DNA from 3 places in the Arthrobacter sp. TmtSoilC77 genome. Region 1 is predicted to be linked to each of the others. Evidence: riboswitches for the same ligand, from Rfam matches in the RefSeq annotation. Region 1 holds a riboswitch; each other region holds the start of a gene.
What was found. A riboswitch is a leader RNA that binds a small molecule or an ion and turns the genes downstream of it on or off. The one in region 1 is predicted to bind thiamine pyrophosphate.

Region 1 (4,932 bases):
GCCAGAAGCTGCACGACGTCGTGATCGTTGACACCGCCGGACGCCTTGGCGTCGACGCCGAGATGATGGATCAGGCACGCCGGATCCGCCAGGCGATCATCCCGAACGAAGTGCTCTTCGTGATCGACTCCATGATCGGCCAGGATGCCGTCAACACGGCCATGGCGTTCGACAACGGCGTTAACTTCACCGGCATCGTGTTGTCCAAGCTCGACGGCGATGCCCGCGGTGGTGCCGCACTTTCGGTTGCGTCCGTCACGGGTAAGCCGGTCATGTTCGCGTCCACCGGTGAAGGTCTGGACGACTTCGAGCTCTTCCACCCGGATCGTATGGCTTCGCGCATCCTGGACATGGGTGACGTCCTGACCTTGATCGAACAGGCTGAAAAGGCCTGGGACAAGGACGAAGCTGCCCGGATGGCGAAGAAGTTCGCCGACCAGGAAGACTTCACCCTGGACGATTTCCTGGCCCAGATGCAGCAGATCCGCAATATGGGTTCCATGAAGAAGATGCTCATGATGATGCCGGGTGCCCAAAACATCCGCCAGCAACTGGAGAACTTCGACGAACGCGAAATCGATCGCGTCGAAGCGATCGTCAGGTCCATGACGCCGCACGAGCGCGTGGCTCCCAAAATCATCAACGGCTCCCGCCGGGCCCGCATAGCAAAGGGTTCAGGTGTGCACGTCTCCGAGGTCAACGGCCTCCTGGAGCGCTTCGCCCAGGCCCAGAAAATGATGAAGAAGATGGCCCAGGGCGGCATGCCGGGCATGCCGGGCATGCCTGGAATGGGTGGCCCCGGTGGCGGCCGCAAGGGTGCCAAGAACGCTCCCAAGAAGAAGGCGCGCTCCGGCAACCCGGCAAAGGCAGCCCAGGAACTCCGGGAGGCCGAAGCCAAACGTGCCAACGCGGCCTCGGCAGCTCCTACAGGAGCGGCGTTCGGTCAGGGCGCTGCGGACTTCGATCCGTCCACGCTGAACCTCCCCAAGGGCTTCGAGAAGTTCCTGGGCAAGTAACCCGGAACCTCCGACTCAACACTGTGACAGTTGGCGCCGTTATGAATGCACATAACGGCGCCAACTGTTTTTGGGCGGCGATGTCAGGGCTCTGGACTAGGGTGAATCCATGCACAAGCAGCGCGTAGTCTTCGTCCACGGACTGGGGAGCTTTGGCGCCTCGGCATGGCCCAGGCAGCACGGCATGGCCCTGTCATATGACGCACTTTTCCTCCGCCGGCACGGCTTCGATCCAGTCGCTGAACCCCTGGAATCGGACGTCGCTGCGGATATCGGCATCGTCGTTGCTTCGCTGGAGGATGCCGGGGGCGGGCACGTCGTGGCGCATGAGCAAGGTGCAATCTCTGCCATGCTCGCAGCAGTTGAACGCCCGGACCTGGTGCACTCCCTGACACTGGTTGAACCGGCCTGTTTATCCTTGACCGCCGAACTGCCTGCCACCACATTCCATCGTTCGCTCATGGAGCCGTTGTTTGACGTGCGGAACCAGGTTGAGGATGCCGACTACGAACGCGAGTACTTCAGGCGTGCATTTTCGGCCGAAGCCAGCGGGCTGGACACGCCCGAAGCCCGCCGTTCCGCACGTCGCCTCCGGCTTCAGGCGCCTCCTTGGGAGGCGCCCCTTCACATCGTTCCCGGCGTGCCTACCCTCGTCCTTACGGGCGGGTGGGAACCCCTGTACGAAGAAATCGCCGGGTACCTGGAGGACACCGGTGCCCTCCGCCGCGTAGCAGCTGGAGGGCACCGGCCCCAGGACTCGGTTGATGGAGACCGGATTATCCGCTCATTTGTGGCCGATGTTGTCCGGACGAGGTCAGTTAAGGTTTCCTGACGCTCCGGCCGCGTGGGTAGAGGGAAGCTGCAGCTCAGGCAGGTACACCTTGCCACCTGAAGCCAGGAATTCTTCGCTCTTTTCCCGCATGCCGTCGTATATCCCCGCAATAGCTGCCTGCGCGTCGGCCGAACCGAACTCGTCCCTGATGTCCTGGCTGATACGCATCGAGCAGAATTTGGGTCCGCACATCGAGCAGAAGTGCGCGGTCTTCGCCGGTTCCGCTGGCAGTGTTTCGTCGTGGAATGCCTCGGCGGTGACCGGGTCCAGGGACAGTGCGAACTGGTCCCGCCAACGGAACTCGAACCTGGCCTTGGACAGAGCATCGTCGCGTTCGTTGGCGCCCGGGTGTCCCTTGGCGAGGTCCGCCGCGTGCGCTGCGATCTTGTACGTGATCACACCGGTCTTGACATCGTCCTTGTTTGGCAGCCCCAGGTGCTCCTTGGGAGTTACGTAGCAGAGCATGGCGGTGCCGTAGCGGGCGATTTCTGTGGCACCGATTGCCGAGGTGATGTGGTCATAGCCGGGAGCAACGTCCGTGACAAGCGGTCCCAAGGTATAGAAGGGGGCACCTTTGCAGAGTTCCTGTTGGCGCTCCACATTCTCGCGGACCAAGTGGAAGGGAATATGCCCGGGTCCTTCAACCATTACCTGGACATCAAATTCCCATGCCCGCTGGGTCAGTTCGGCGAGCGTGTCCAACTCGGCGAACTGTGCGGCGTCATTGGCATCTGCCGTGGCGCCCGGGCGCAGCCCGTCACCGAGGGAGAAGGCGACATCGTACTTGGCGAAGATTTCGCACAGCTCATCGAAGTGCGTGTAGAGGAAGTTTTCCTGGTGGTGCGCCAGGCACCAACCCGCCATGATCGAACCGCCGCGGGACACGATGCCGGTGACGCGGTTGGCTGTCAGCGGCACGTACCGAAGCAGCACGCCGGCGTGGATGGTCATGTAGTCCACACCCTGCTCGCACTGCTCGATCACAGTGTCGCGGAAGATCTCCCACGTGAGTTTATTGGCCTCGCCGTTGACCTTTTCCAGGGCCTGGTAGATCGGGACAGTTCCGATGGGCACGGGGGAGTTGCGGATGATCCACTCACGCGTGGTGTGGATGTCATCGCCGGTGGACAGGTCCATAACGGTGTCGGCACCCCATTGGGTGGCCCACTGCAGCTTGTCTACCTCTTCGGCAATGGAGCTCGTGACGGCGGAGTTGCCGATGTTGGCATTGATCTTGACCAGGAATGCCTTGCCGATGATCATCGGCTCGGATTCCGGGTGGTTGATGTTGTTGGGAATGATGGCCCGGCCTGCGGCGACTTCACTCCTGACGAGTTCAACATCGCAGTTCTCACGCAACGCCACGAACTGCATTTCAGGCGTGATGATGCCCTTCCTGGCGTAGTGCATCTGGGTGACGGTCTTGCCTTCGACGGCGCGGCGGGGCACCGGCTGCGCGCCCTTCCACTCTGCCGACGCTGCGCCTCGGCGGACGGCCGATTTGCCGTCGTCGAGCAGGTTCCGTTCGCGGCCGGAGTAGGCTTCCGTGTCGCCCCGGCCCTCAATCCATGCGGCCCGGAAGGGCTCCAGGCCCACTACGGGATCACTGCCGGGCCCCGCGGTCCGGTACACCTGCAGCGGAGCGTTTGCCTCCCCGTTGGGGGACGGTTCAAGCGCGATTTCCGTGACGGGGACGCGAATGCCGTTGGCGGGGTCTTCCAGCCAGGCCAGCGAATGGGACTTCAGCGACTGCGTGACGGTTTCAGCCGCCTTTTCGCTGCTGTTGGCCTGGTTTTCGGCAGGGCTGTGCTGTGTTTCGGTGGTGCTCAAAGGATTACTCACTTCCTTCGCCGGCATTACCCGGACAGGTTCAACGGTCGCAGACTGCTTCAGTCCGATCTCAGCCCCTGCAGGGGCCCCCGTGTGGTCGTAGACGAAGCTACCACAGCTCCGATCCGGGGCCCAGTCATGATCCAAACGCAGACCCGTCGGTAAACCTGTGTCATGCAGGGCAGATTAGGCTTTTGCCATGGCCAACATCATCGAATTCACCGGTCCTGTGCTTGTTGCAGGAGACGACCAACGGCACGGGCTGTGGTCCGTTGATGGCAACCTGACGTTCGAACGTCCCGTTGCCGCACCCGATTCCATACTGGAGGGATGGGTCCTCCCTGGGTTTGTGGACGCCCATTGCCACATTGGACTTGGCGTCGGCGGGGCAGTTGATGAGCAGACAACCCTTGCCCAGGCCCAAGCCGACCTGAAATCCGGCACGTTGTTGATCCGTGACGCCGGCTCGCCAAGCGATACACGCTGGGTTCAGCGGCGGGAGGATCTCCCGAGGCTGCTTCGTGCCGGGCGCCACATCGCCCGGAGCCGGCGTTACCTGCGTGGATTGGGTCACGAAGTGGAGCCCGGCGAACTCGTGGAGACAGTCCGCAAGGAAGCCCGGGATGGGGACGGTTGGGTGAAACTCGTGGGCGACTGGATCGATCGCGGTGCCGGCGACCTCGCGGTTTCCTTCCCTCGGAACGTGGTGCGGGATGCGATTTCTGCCGCCCACGACGAAGGGGCCAGCGTGACGGCCCACTGCTTCGCTGAAGACACTATTGATGACATGCTCGACGCCGGGATTGACTGCATTGAGCACGCCACCGGCCTTTTGCCCCGGCACATTCCCCGTCTGGTGGAGCAGTCTGTCCCGATTGTTCCTACGTTGGTAAACATCGCGACTTTTCCGGATATCGCCGTCCAGGCCGCACCTAAGTTTCCAGTCTACGCCGAGCACATGACCCGGCTCTGGGAGCGACGCCGTGAACGGGTGCTCGAGGCCTTTGAAGCCGGTGTTCGCATCTACGCGGGAACGGATGCAGGGAGCGTGATCAAGCACGGCAGGATCGCTGATGAAATGCAGGAGCTTTACGACGCCGGCCTGCCAGCCACTGCCGTACTGGACGCCGCCACGTGGGGCGCACGGGAGTGGCTGGGAGCCGAGGCCATCAGCGAAGGGGCAAGTGCCGACGTCGTGCTGTGCCGGGATGATCCCAGGGAGAACCTCGCAACTGTGGCAAGCCTGAACCATGT
Region 2 (4,932 bases), 1.3 Mb from region 1:
TTCCTGGTCCTCTACCTGGCCGTAGTGAAGGGGCCAAAGGTGCGTAGCGCCGTCGTCGCTGTTCCGTTGCGCAGCCATTCGGACCTCATAGTGACGGCAACCGGGCATGTTATTTCGCTGATCCCGGGCTCGCTGGTGGTGGAAGTGGACCGCTCGACGTCCACCCTGTACCTACATGCACTCAATATTTATGAGGAAGCCGGAATCGCCAGGATCCGTCAGGAAGTCCAGAAGATCGAGGCCACGCTGATCCGGATCATGGGAACGCGTGAGGAACTCGACGCTCTCCAGGATGAAGCAACCCCGGGCATGGAAGGGGCAGCTCTGTGAAAGAACTCGTTCTGTTGGTGACTGCTGTCATCCTGAGCTTGGCTGCGGTGGGAGCGATCATCCGTATCGCCATTGGCCCCTCCTTGCTGGACCGCGTTTTGGCATCGGATGTCCTGCTGGCCATTCTTGGAGCCGCGCTGGCGATCGATATGGCGATGAACCGGCACCTGAACAACTTGGTGTTGCTCGTGGCTCTCGCCGTGATCGGCTTTGTAGGCTCCGTAACGTTTGCCCGGTTTGTCGCGGATCGGAGGGATCAGAGCAATGACTCCTGAACCTACTGGCGTGGATGCCGTAATCGACGCGGTGACGGCCGTGTTTCTTGTGGTGGGTGCCCTGATGTCGCTGGGCGCAGCAATTGGCCTCCTGCGGTTCCCCGACCTCATGAGCCGCATGCACGCGGCAACGAAGCCGCAAGTCCTGGGTCTTTTCCTGATGCTTGCAGCCATGGGCCTGCAAATGCGCACATGGTGGGTTTGGCCGGTTCTCGTGGTCGCCTGGATATTCCAGCTGCTGACCGCACCGGTCTCCGCACACATGGTGGGCCGCTCCGCTTACCGAACCAAGCATGGGCACCGCGAACTGCTCACCAAGGATGAGCTTGAAGCGGTTGTCCAAAGGGCAGCCGGCGACGATTCTACCTAGACGATGTCGTGGGTCTTTGCGAAGCGGGCGATGGCACGCTGGGTGCCACGGCTCGCGAAAACCTGGATGAGCGTACTGACGAAGGCCGAAATCAGCGCGAAGGACAAGGCTGAGCGGAGGCTCGTTTCCATATCGTCGTGGCCCGTGGGCGGCTTGTTGCCGGTGGCCTTTTCCCAGCCCTTGTTGACCAACTTGGTGCCGACGAATCCGGCTGCAAGGCTTACTCCGGCACCCAGCAGCTTGAAAAAGAGGTTCATGCCCCCAGCCTAGCCTCACATGCAGGCGGGTTGGGACTAGCGGCGGTTTTCGCGTTCCTTGAGGAAAGCTGCCATGGAACCGCGTGGTGCCAGGACAGGAACAACATCGTGATCGGCTTCCCAGACGGCATCCACGGTTCCGAGACCGGAAATTTCCTTGAGCAGGTAATACGTGGGTGGCATCAGCTGCAACTGACCGGCCGCCTCGGCCGCCAGGATCCCGTCCACCGGCATCCAGAGTGATTGCCACGCTTCAGTGGTTTGGTGCTGGGGTGCTGCTTCCGGAGCAGGCTTGGCTACATAGAAGTACGTGTCGAAGCGCTTGGGCATGTCCGTGGGCGTGACCCAGTTTGCCCAGGGGCGAAGGTCTGAGGCGTCAAGGCGAAGTCCGGCCTCCTCCCAAACTTCCCGCAGGGCAGCGGTGAGCACCATGCCTGACTTTGCCGGGGCCTGTACAGGATTGACGGCGATGGAACTCAGATGCCAGTCTGCAGCGTGCTGTTCCAGCAGCCGGACAGGGTAATCCCATCCATCCTGGTCAGCGGCATCAACCCGGCCGCCCGGAAAGACCACCATGCCGGCGGCGAAGTCCATGGTGGCAACCCTGTGCTGGACGAAGGCCTCAAGCCCGCCCGGTGCGTCACGGAGCAGGATGACGCTCGCGGCAAGGCGGGGTTGGGGAACTGGCATGTCCGTAATGGGAAGGTCCGTCATGAATTACCCCTTTGCCGCGTCGATTCCTGCTGGATCATTGTCTCAGGTCCTGTTGTGGGGCCCGGTGTGCGTGCTCAGACCGGAGAATGGGGCGCAGAGCCGGCCCCGCAACGCAGGAGACAGGGGAGCCAACCGCTTTGTGACTAGCCCAAGGAGCCCACGAACACCCACAGGTGTAAACTGAACCACGCCCATAAGGGCAGATTAATAACGACAGGGGAGCGCCGCCGTCGGACCTTGCAGAGATGCAGGTGACGCGAGGGCGCTGAGAGTGCGGACAGCCGCAGACCCTCGAACCTGATCCGGTTAGTACCGGCGCAAGGGAGTCGAGCTTCTCAGAGTGTCCGGATCCGGGCGGCGCAGGCCGGCCGGGGGTTTCCGGGGAGCACTTTCCCCTCCTGTACCTCAGGAGGCAGAAAAAATGACCACGGCAAGCGTGAAGAAGACCAGTTATAACTGGCGTGTTGTAGACATCGTGGTGGCAGCTTTGATTGCCATCGCCGGCGGCGTGATCTTCTGGGCCTGGTCCCAGGGCGCCGCAATCGTATCCATCCCCATGAACGCCACGTATCCGCCGCTCACCGGTTTGATCGCCGGTGGCTGGATGATCCCGGCCGTCCTGGGCATGCTCATCATCCGCAAGCCGGGCGCAGCCCTGTTCTGCGAAGCCGTCGCCGCCACCGGCGAACTCATCATGGGTTCCCAGTACGGCACCACCGTCCTCATCTCCGGCGTCCTCCAGGGACTGGGTGCGGAACTCGTCTTCGCTGCGTTCCGGTACAAGAAGTTCGACCTCTCCGCTGCACTCCTCGCAGGTGCCGGCTCGGGCCTCTTCTGCGGTCTCAACGATTCCTTCCTGCCTTGGGGCTGGAACATCGCCTACGAAGCAATCGACAAGCTGGCTTACATCGCCTTCACCACGCTCTCCGGTGCGATCATCGCGGGCGCGCTGTCCTGGGTTGCCACCCGCGGGCTGGCCAAGACCGGTGTACTGAGCTCCTTCGCGTCGCGGAAGGCTGCTTCGGAGCCCGTCTTCAACTAATGCCTGCCACGCAAAGCAGCGGCCAGGTACGGCCTGCCGCCATCACCGCCCAAGGGTGGGGATGGCGGCATGCCGGACGTTCCACACCCGCCATCCAGGACCTCGATTTCCGGATCGGGCCCGGCGAGCGTGTGCTCTTGCTGGGTCCATCGGGCGCAGGGAAATCGACACTGCTCCACGCCCTCGCCGGTGTGCTGGGTGATGAGGAGGACGATTCCGACGAGACCGGCTCGCTGTTGATCGACGGCGTTGCTCCCCGCGAACAGCGCGGCCGCGCAGGTCTGATGCAGCAGGATCCGGAAACCCAGGTAGTGCTGTCCCGGGTGGGTGACGATGTCGCGTTTGGCGCCGAAAACCTGGCCGTTCCCCGGGAAGAAATTTGGGCGCGCGTCCATGAAGCGCTCGACGACGTCGGGTTGCGCACCCCTGCAGGCGGCGGCTTGGCACTGGATCACCCGACGGCGGCCCTCTCCGGCGGGCAGAAGCAGCGCCTTGCGTTGGCTGGCATCCTGGCGATGCGGCCCGGGCTGATCCTCCTGGACGAACCTACGGCCAACCTTGATCCGGTGGGCGTGCTTGAGGTTCGGGACGCCGTGCAGCGCTGCCTGGACAAGACCGGCGCCACTTTGGTTGTCGTTGAACACCGTGTGTCCGTGTGGAAGGACCTGGTGGACAGGATCGTGGTCCTCCAGCCACCCTCGGCCGGGGGCGGTGTGCTCCTGGACGGCCCCCCGGATCAGGTGCTCACAGAGGCCCGCACCATGTTGATGGCAGCGGGAGTGTGGGTGCCCGGATACGTTCCGGCTACCCGCGCCCGCAGGGCCAAGTCCACGGCATCGGTTCCTGCCGGCCATGAATCCACGCACCAGCTCCTCCTCGTCGCACAGGACCTGGCTGTTTCCCGTGGGAAGTCCCGTCGTCGCCGTTTCAAGACCATCCCGCCCGTCCCCGTGCAATCGGATATCAGTGCACAAGTACGGGCTGGCCAGGCACTGACCATCACGGGTCCGAACGGTGCAGGCAAATCTACTTTTGCGCTCACATTGGCCGGCCTTCTGGCGCCGGTTGACGGCAAGGTGAGTGCCGCCGTCGAGCTTTCCGAGGGAGCTGGAATCGACCCGTTCAAGTGGAAGGCGGATCAGCTGATTTCCCGCATTGGCACCGTGTTCCAGGAACCGGAGCACCAATTTGTGACGGGCAAGGTTCTGGACGAGCTGATGTTCGGACCAAAGCATCTGGGCCACGGTGAAGAACGCGTGGATGAATTGCTGGAGCGTTTGCGGCTCACGCATTTGGTGGACGCGAATCCTTACACGTTGTCCGGCGGCGAGAAGCGAAGGTTGTCCGTGGCCACGGTCCTTGCGGCCCACCCTAAGGTGCTGGTCCTGGACGAGCCCACGTTCGGCCAGGACGCCAACACCTGGGCCGAACTGGCATCCTTCCTCTCTGAACTGCTCGATGCTGGAACAGCCGTTGTGTCCGTGACACACGACGAAGAATTCAGCGCGGTCCTGGGCGGCACCGAGCTGCGCCTGGATCCAGCTACGCCGCAAGCTCCGGACCCGCACAGCGAAGCAGCCCGCCAGGAAGCCGGTGCTGCATGAGGGACGCCCTGAACCTGCGCGGCAACCACGCCCTCCTCACGCGCGCCAACCCCTTGGTTAAGTTCGTGTCCGTGTTCCTCATTTCGCTGGTGCTGGCATTGTCGATCGACTGGGTGTCCGCTTCGACTGCCCTCGTCGCCGAGCTGGCCCTGTTCCCGTTGGCTGGCCTCACGCTGGGGCTTCTGTGGCAGCGGGCCTGGCCGCTCATCATTGCTGCAGCGATAGGTGGTTGGAGCACCGCAATTGTGGCGGCTGACAGCGGGGCTGTACTGCTCGACGTCGGACTCTGGTCCATCAGCGAAGGTTCCCTTCAGCTGGGGCTGGGATTCATGCTGCGCGG
Region 3 (4,932 bases), 350 kb from region 1:
GCCAGTGATCTGATCTATCGTTTAGCTTGGCGCGGAATCAGTCGATTCCCCAAAGAGTCCTAAGCTACAAATAGAGGACTGACTTAAAACTTGATTGGCTTGGAGGCCTTGCTGTGGAAGTAAAGATCGGCATTCAGAATGTTGGCCGTGAAATTGTGCTCGAATCCGCACTCGATGCTGATGCTGTCGCCAAGATTGTCGGAGAGGCCATCTCCAAGGGATCGGATCTGCGGCTCACGGATGAGAAGGGCCGCCAAATCATCGTTCCCGGCAATGTGCTGGGCTACGTTGAAATTGGTGCCGAGGAAGTGCGCCGCGTCGGTTTCGGCGCACTCTAGCGGTTCCCGGTTACAGCTGCCGCTAAGGAGTCTCCATGCTTTCACTCGTTGTGGTGGTTCTTGCCACGATCGCTACAGGATTCATCGTGTGGGCAAATGACAAGCGACACGGCAAGTACGGGATCGCATTGCCGGCGGGCGTTTCGGCAACCGTCGGCGTGCTCAGCTGGATAGCTTTCATCATGGCCGGCTTTGGTTACCAGCCCGGGCTGACCTGGATCCCCTGGGTCCTCCCCATCGTGTTGGGGACGGTCATCGCGATTGCCGTTGTGGTCTTTCTGGGCCGCAAGCGCACCCAGCATGACACCGCCGCCCTCACCAAAGCCCTGAGGCTCTAGGCACTGTTCACTCAATAAACGTCGCTGGCCATCACCCATGGGTGATGGCCAGCGAAGTTTAACGTTCTATCCCGTTCAAGCCCCTGGGTAGCGATCCGGCTGCTGGGTAGCGATCCGGCTGCGCCTTGGCACCGGACGCCGCTGCCGCCTCGCTCACGGCGGTCGCAGCGGCGATGTCGCGCTGGGTCACCTGGCCGCCGGCGTCATGGGAAACGTAACGCAGGAACACCTTGTTGTAACGCCAGTCAAGATCCGGATGGTGGTTCTGTTCCTCGGCGATCCGGCCAATGGCGGCGATGAGCGCCAAGGCGTTGGCCGCCGTCGAGGTTTTGAACACCGTCACGAGGCCGTCCTGGAGCTTCCAGTCCGGGAGGTCCTTGAGGGCGGCCTCCATGGCGACCTGGGTCAATTGCTCTTTCCTGTCAGCCACCACGGCTCCTTCATTCAGAGGAACTCTGCCCGGCCTTCCATGGCCGATGACGCGAGGGCGTGCTCCCGGCGCGGAATACGGCCAGCCTGCTTGGCCAGCCTACCGGCGATCACCGCGTGTTTGAAGGCTTCGCCCATCTGTACCGGATTCTGCGCACGGGTCACGGCTGTTGCCAGCAGGACGGCATCGCAGCCCAGCTCCATCGCAAGCGCGGCATCGGAGGCGGTCCCGATGCCGGCGTCGAGCACTACCGGTACGGAGGCCCGGGACACGATCAGTTCGATGTTGTGCGGGTTCAGGATGCCCAGCCCCGTTCCAATAGGCGAACCGAGGGGCATGACAGCTGTGGCGCCCAGGTTTTCCAGGCGCAGCGCCAGAACGGGATCGTCATTGGTGTAAGCGAAAACCTTGAAGCCGCGGTTCACCAGCTGTTCCGTGGCCTCAACGAGTTCCACCGCGTCCGGAAGAAGCGTGTGTTCATCGGCAATGACTTCCAACTTCACCCAGTCCGTCTCCAGGGCCTCCCGGGCGAGCTCCGCGGTCATCACGGCGTCCTTGGCAGTAAAACAGCCAGCCGTGTTCGGCAGGACCCGGATGTTGTGGTCCACCAGGAGCTGGAACAATGAACCTGTCTCGGCCGGTGAGTATCGGCGCATCGCAACAGTGGTCAGTTCCGTTCCTGAAGCCAGGAGGGCTGCTCCCAACCCGTCCAGGCTCGGCGCACCACCGGTACCCATGATCAGGCGGGAGCCGAATTCGACGCCGTCGATCACCAAAGCGTCAGTGCGGACGTCAGTTTTTGCTGCGGTCATTTTTCAGCCTCCCTGGACTGCGGTTACGAGTTCGAGTTCGTCTCCATCGGCGAGCGCAGTCGCTGCCCATTGGCTGCGCGGCACAACCTCGGAATTACGTGCGACGGCGACACCCAGCTTGCCGCCGTCGGCTGCCTGTCCCCGGTGGTCCAGCGCGCGGCCTGTGATGGCACTGACGAGTGTGCTCACGGACGCGTCGTCCGCCACGGCGTGTTCGGAGCCGTTGAGTTTGATGTTCATGGTGTGTCCTTGATTGCTGGTTGGAGGAGGTGATCCTGAGTTGCCGTAAATCGATCAGGCCGGAAAATGGACCATCGGGGGTCGGCTGGGCCGCTGATCAGCCCGCCTACGATTTTGGCGGCCACAGGCGTCAAGAGAACGCCGTGGCGGAAGAACCCGGTGGCGATCACGAGACCGTCGATGGTGCCCCCGGACCCGGTAACGCGTCCCAGTAATGGTGCGTTGTCCGGTGTGCCTGGCCGTGCACGGGCTGTCGCTTCCAACAGTTCCAGCTCCGCCACGGCAGGAACCAACACTTGGGCGTCACGCAGGAGTTGATAGACGCCCCCGGCGGACACTGCGTTGCTGGACGCAGACAACCCGTCCTCCCGCTGGGTGGCTCCAATCACCACCGTTCCGTCGTTGCGGGGGACGATGTAGACCGGCACCCCGCGGACCATGCCCCGGATGGTGGATGTGAGCAGCGGCTGGAGGTGTTGGGGAACGCGCAGCCTGAGAATGTCGCCGTAAACGGGCCGCAGGGGCAGGTTGAGACCCTCGGGGAGACCGCCGATCCTGGCTGCATCCAGCCCGCAGGCGAGCACAGTCTCTGAGGCCCAAACAACGCGCCCGGCGCCCGGACCGAGCTGGACCCCGCAGACTCGGCCGCCATCCCAGAGCAGGCGGGACGCTTGGAACGGCAGGGCGAAACCGTCCTCCGCTCCGGAAACCCAGGTTGCGTCACTTGGTCCGTGGGCTGATAACCCGTCCAGGAGGCATCGTGCAAGGCGCCGCGGATCCACTTGGTGATCGGCCGGTATGTCGAAGGCACAGGAAATCCCGGGGCTGAGCAGAGGCTCACGCTCGCGCGCTTCACGCAAAGACAGTGGCTCCACGTGCAGCCCCGCGGCCTGCTGGACTGTGCGGAGGTCTGCCAGCGCACGGCGGTCGGCGGCGTCCGCACCAACGGCGATGGTCGACGTCGTGCGGTATCCGGCGGCTGATTCGCTGCCGTGGACGCTCCGGATGAAAGCCGGCCACAGTTGGGAGGATTCCAGCATGAGTTCCAGGAGGTCTTCCTCCTGGTAGTGGAGTTCACTGACCGGAGCCAGCATTCCGGCGGCAGCGAACGTCGCACCCGCTGCGGGAGTGGGATCAATGAGGACCACAGAGCGGCCCTGGCGGCGGACTTCGTGGGCGATGCCAAGGCCGATGACGCCGCCACCAATGACTGCCACGTCTGCCTGCAAGGGGATTTGGCGGGATTCTGCCATATGTTTCCTTCCCTACGCCGGTATTAGCCGGATCAGGTCAAGCGGTCGGCGCTGAAGCCCTCTCAGCCGGACGGTCATATGACGCTGTCACGGCTCCCGCAGTACGTGCCCAGTTTAGAGGAACTACTCTGGTTTCCATGACCCAGCATGATGTCCACACCACTGCCCGCCTTTACTTGTGCACTGATGCCCGCAAACGCCAGGGCGATTTCGAAGACTTCGTCGACGCCGCGTTTGAGGGCGGCGTCGACATCATCCAGCTTCGCGACAAGACGCTCGAGGCCGCCGAGGAGCTTGAGGTCCTGGAGGTCCTGCACAACGTTGCCCAGCGGCACGGAAGGCTGTGGGCCGTCAACGACCGCGCCGATGTTGCCAGTATTTCCGGGGCTCCGGTGTTCCATATCGGCCAAAAAGACATCCCGTTACGCGCTGCACGGCACCTCCTCCACGACCGCACGGTCATCGGTCTGTCCACCCATACACCGGACCAGGTTGACGCCGCGATAGCTGCCTCCCCCGGCAGGAGCGGACTGGATTATTTCTGTGTTGGCCCGGTGTGGGCAACGCCCACAAAGCCAGGCCGTGAAGCAGTTGGGCTGGACCTGGTCACATATGCCGCCGAAGCCGTAAAGCGCGCGGATGAGGAGACCGTAGGCGGCGTCCTCCTCCCCTGGTTCGCCATCGGCGGCATAGACCTCACTAATGTTGAACAGGTAGTTGCAGCCGGAGCCAGCCGGATCGTGGTGGTACGTGCGATCACTGAGGCGGAGGACCCGACGGCGGCGGCCAAGACTTTGCTGGAAGCGCTCGACGCCGGATAACCACCCCGGCGCCCTGGCTGCGGAGGATATTCGAAAGTGTCCTAAGCCGTGAGCCCCAGCCCGGACATGCGTCGCCCATGCCGCTCCGCCAGCTCAGCGGTGAGGGCCTTGACTGCATTGCGCGCATCCCCGCCGCCCTTGAGCAGCGGTCCCAGCTGGGGATGTTCCATGCCTACGCGTTGTGCTTGCGTCAGGGCTTCACCGACCAGGCGGCGGCCCCACAAAGCCAGGCGCGACGCCAGGCGGGGGTCATCAGACAGGGCCCTTCGCAGGAGGATGCGTAAAACTTCCGTGGCTTGGTCGGCGGAGGCCACCTTCTGGACAAAGAGTTGCGTCCCGCCGTCAAGGAATGACGCGACCATGCGGTAGAAGTCCGATGACACGGTGTCGATCACATAGGCCTTCATGACGGATTCAAACCAGTCCGCTGGCTTTGTTCGCTCGTGGAAGTGGTCAAACGAGCGCTGGAACGGAAGCATGGCTTCTTCGGCATCGAGTCCCATCTCCGAGAGCCGGCTGCTGATCAAGGCGAAGTTTCCGTAAGCGCCGACGGCGATCTTTGCCAGCACTGCCCTGTCATGGAGGTTGGGAGCGTACCGGGAGTCGAAAGACAGCCGGCCAAACGCGGAGAGCTCGCCGTACGCCATGGCCCCCAGCAGCTCCGAAGAGAGTCGCTGGATGCGAGCATTATCGTCCAAGG

Region 2: it holds a riboswitch for thiamine pyrophosphate, as region 1 does, so the genes downstream of both, AC6I99_RS19480 (ECF transporter S component) here and thiC (phosphomethylpyrimidine synthase ThiC) in region 1, are expected to answer to the same signal.
Region 3: it holds a riboswitch for thiamine pyrophosphate, as region 1 does, so the genes downstream of both, thiO (glycine oxidase ThiO) here and thiC (phosphomethylpyrimidine synthase ThiC) in region 1, are expected to answer to the same signal.

The regions. Positions count from the first base shown of each region.
Region 1 is NZ_AP046050.1:2,919,027-2,923,958, reverse strand. It holds gene ffh (signal recognition particle protein) at 1-1,016, shown strand, start outside; gene AC6I99_RS13490 (alpha/beta fold hydrolase) at 1,126-1,848, shown strand; gene thiC (phosphomethylpyrimidine synthase ThiC) at 1,831-3,678, opposite strand; TPP riboswitch at 3,674-3,781, opposite strand; gene AC6I99_RS13480 (amidohydrolase family protein) at 3,878-4,932, shown strand, end outside.
Region 2 is NZ_AP046050.1:4,217,134-4,222,065, reverse strand. It holds gene AC6I99_RS19505 (Na+/H+ antiporter subunit E) at 1-330, shown strand, start outside; gene AC6I99_RS19500 (MrpF/PhaF family protein) at 327-605, shown strand; gene mnhG (monovalent cation/H(+) antiporter subunit G) at 595-975, shown strand; gene AC6I99_RS19490 (DUF4235 domain-containing protein) at 972-1,232, opposite strand; gene AC6I99_RS19485 (NUDIX hydrolase) at 1,269-1,946, opposite strand; TPP riboswitch at 2,152-2,288, shown strand; gene AC6I99_RS19480 (ECF transporter S component) at 2,368-2,988, shown strand; gene AC6I99_RS19475 (ABC transporter ATP-binding protein) at 2,988-4,592, shown strand; gene AC6I99_RS19470 (energy-coupling factor transporter transmembrane component T family protein) at 4,589-4,932, shown strand, end outside.
Region 3 is NZ_AP046050.1:3,270,233-3,275,164, forward strand. It holds gene AC6I99_RS15000 (TetR/AcrR family transcriptional regulator) at 1-63, shown strand, start outside; gene AC6I99_RS15005 (DUF3107 domain-containing protein) at 114-338, shown strand; gene AC6I99_RS15010 (hypothetical protein) at 374-676, shown strand; gene AC6I99_RS15015 (4a-hydroxytetrahydrobiopterin dehydratase) at 735-1,106, opposite strand; gene AC6I99_RS15020 (thiazole synthase) at 1,121-1,918, opposite strand; gene thiS (sulfur carrier protein ThiS) at 1,922-2,158, opposite strand; gene thiO (glycine oxidase ThiO) at 2,155-3,411, opposite strand; TPP riboswitch at 3,404-3,521, opposite strand; gene thiE (thiamine phosphate synthase) at 3,549-4,232, shown strand; gene AC6I99_RS15040 (ferritin-like fold-containing protein) at 4,274-4,932, opposite strand, start outside.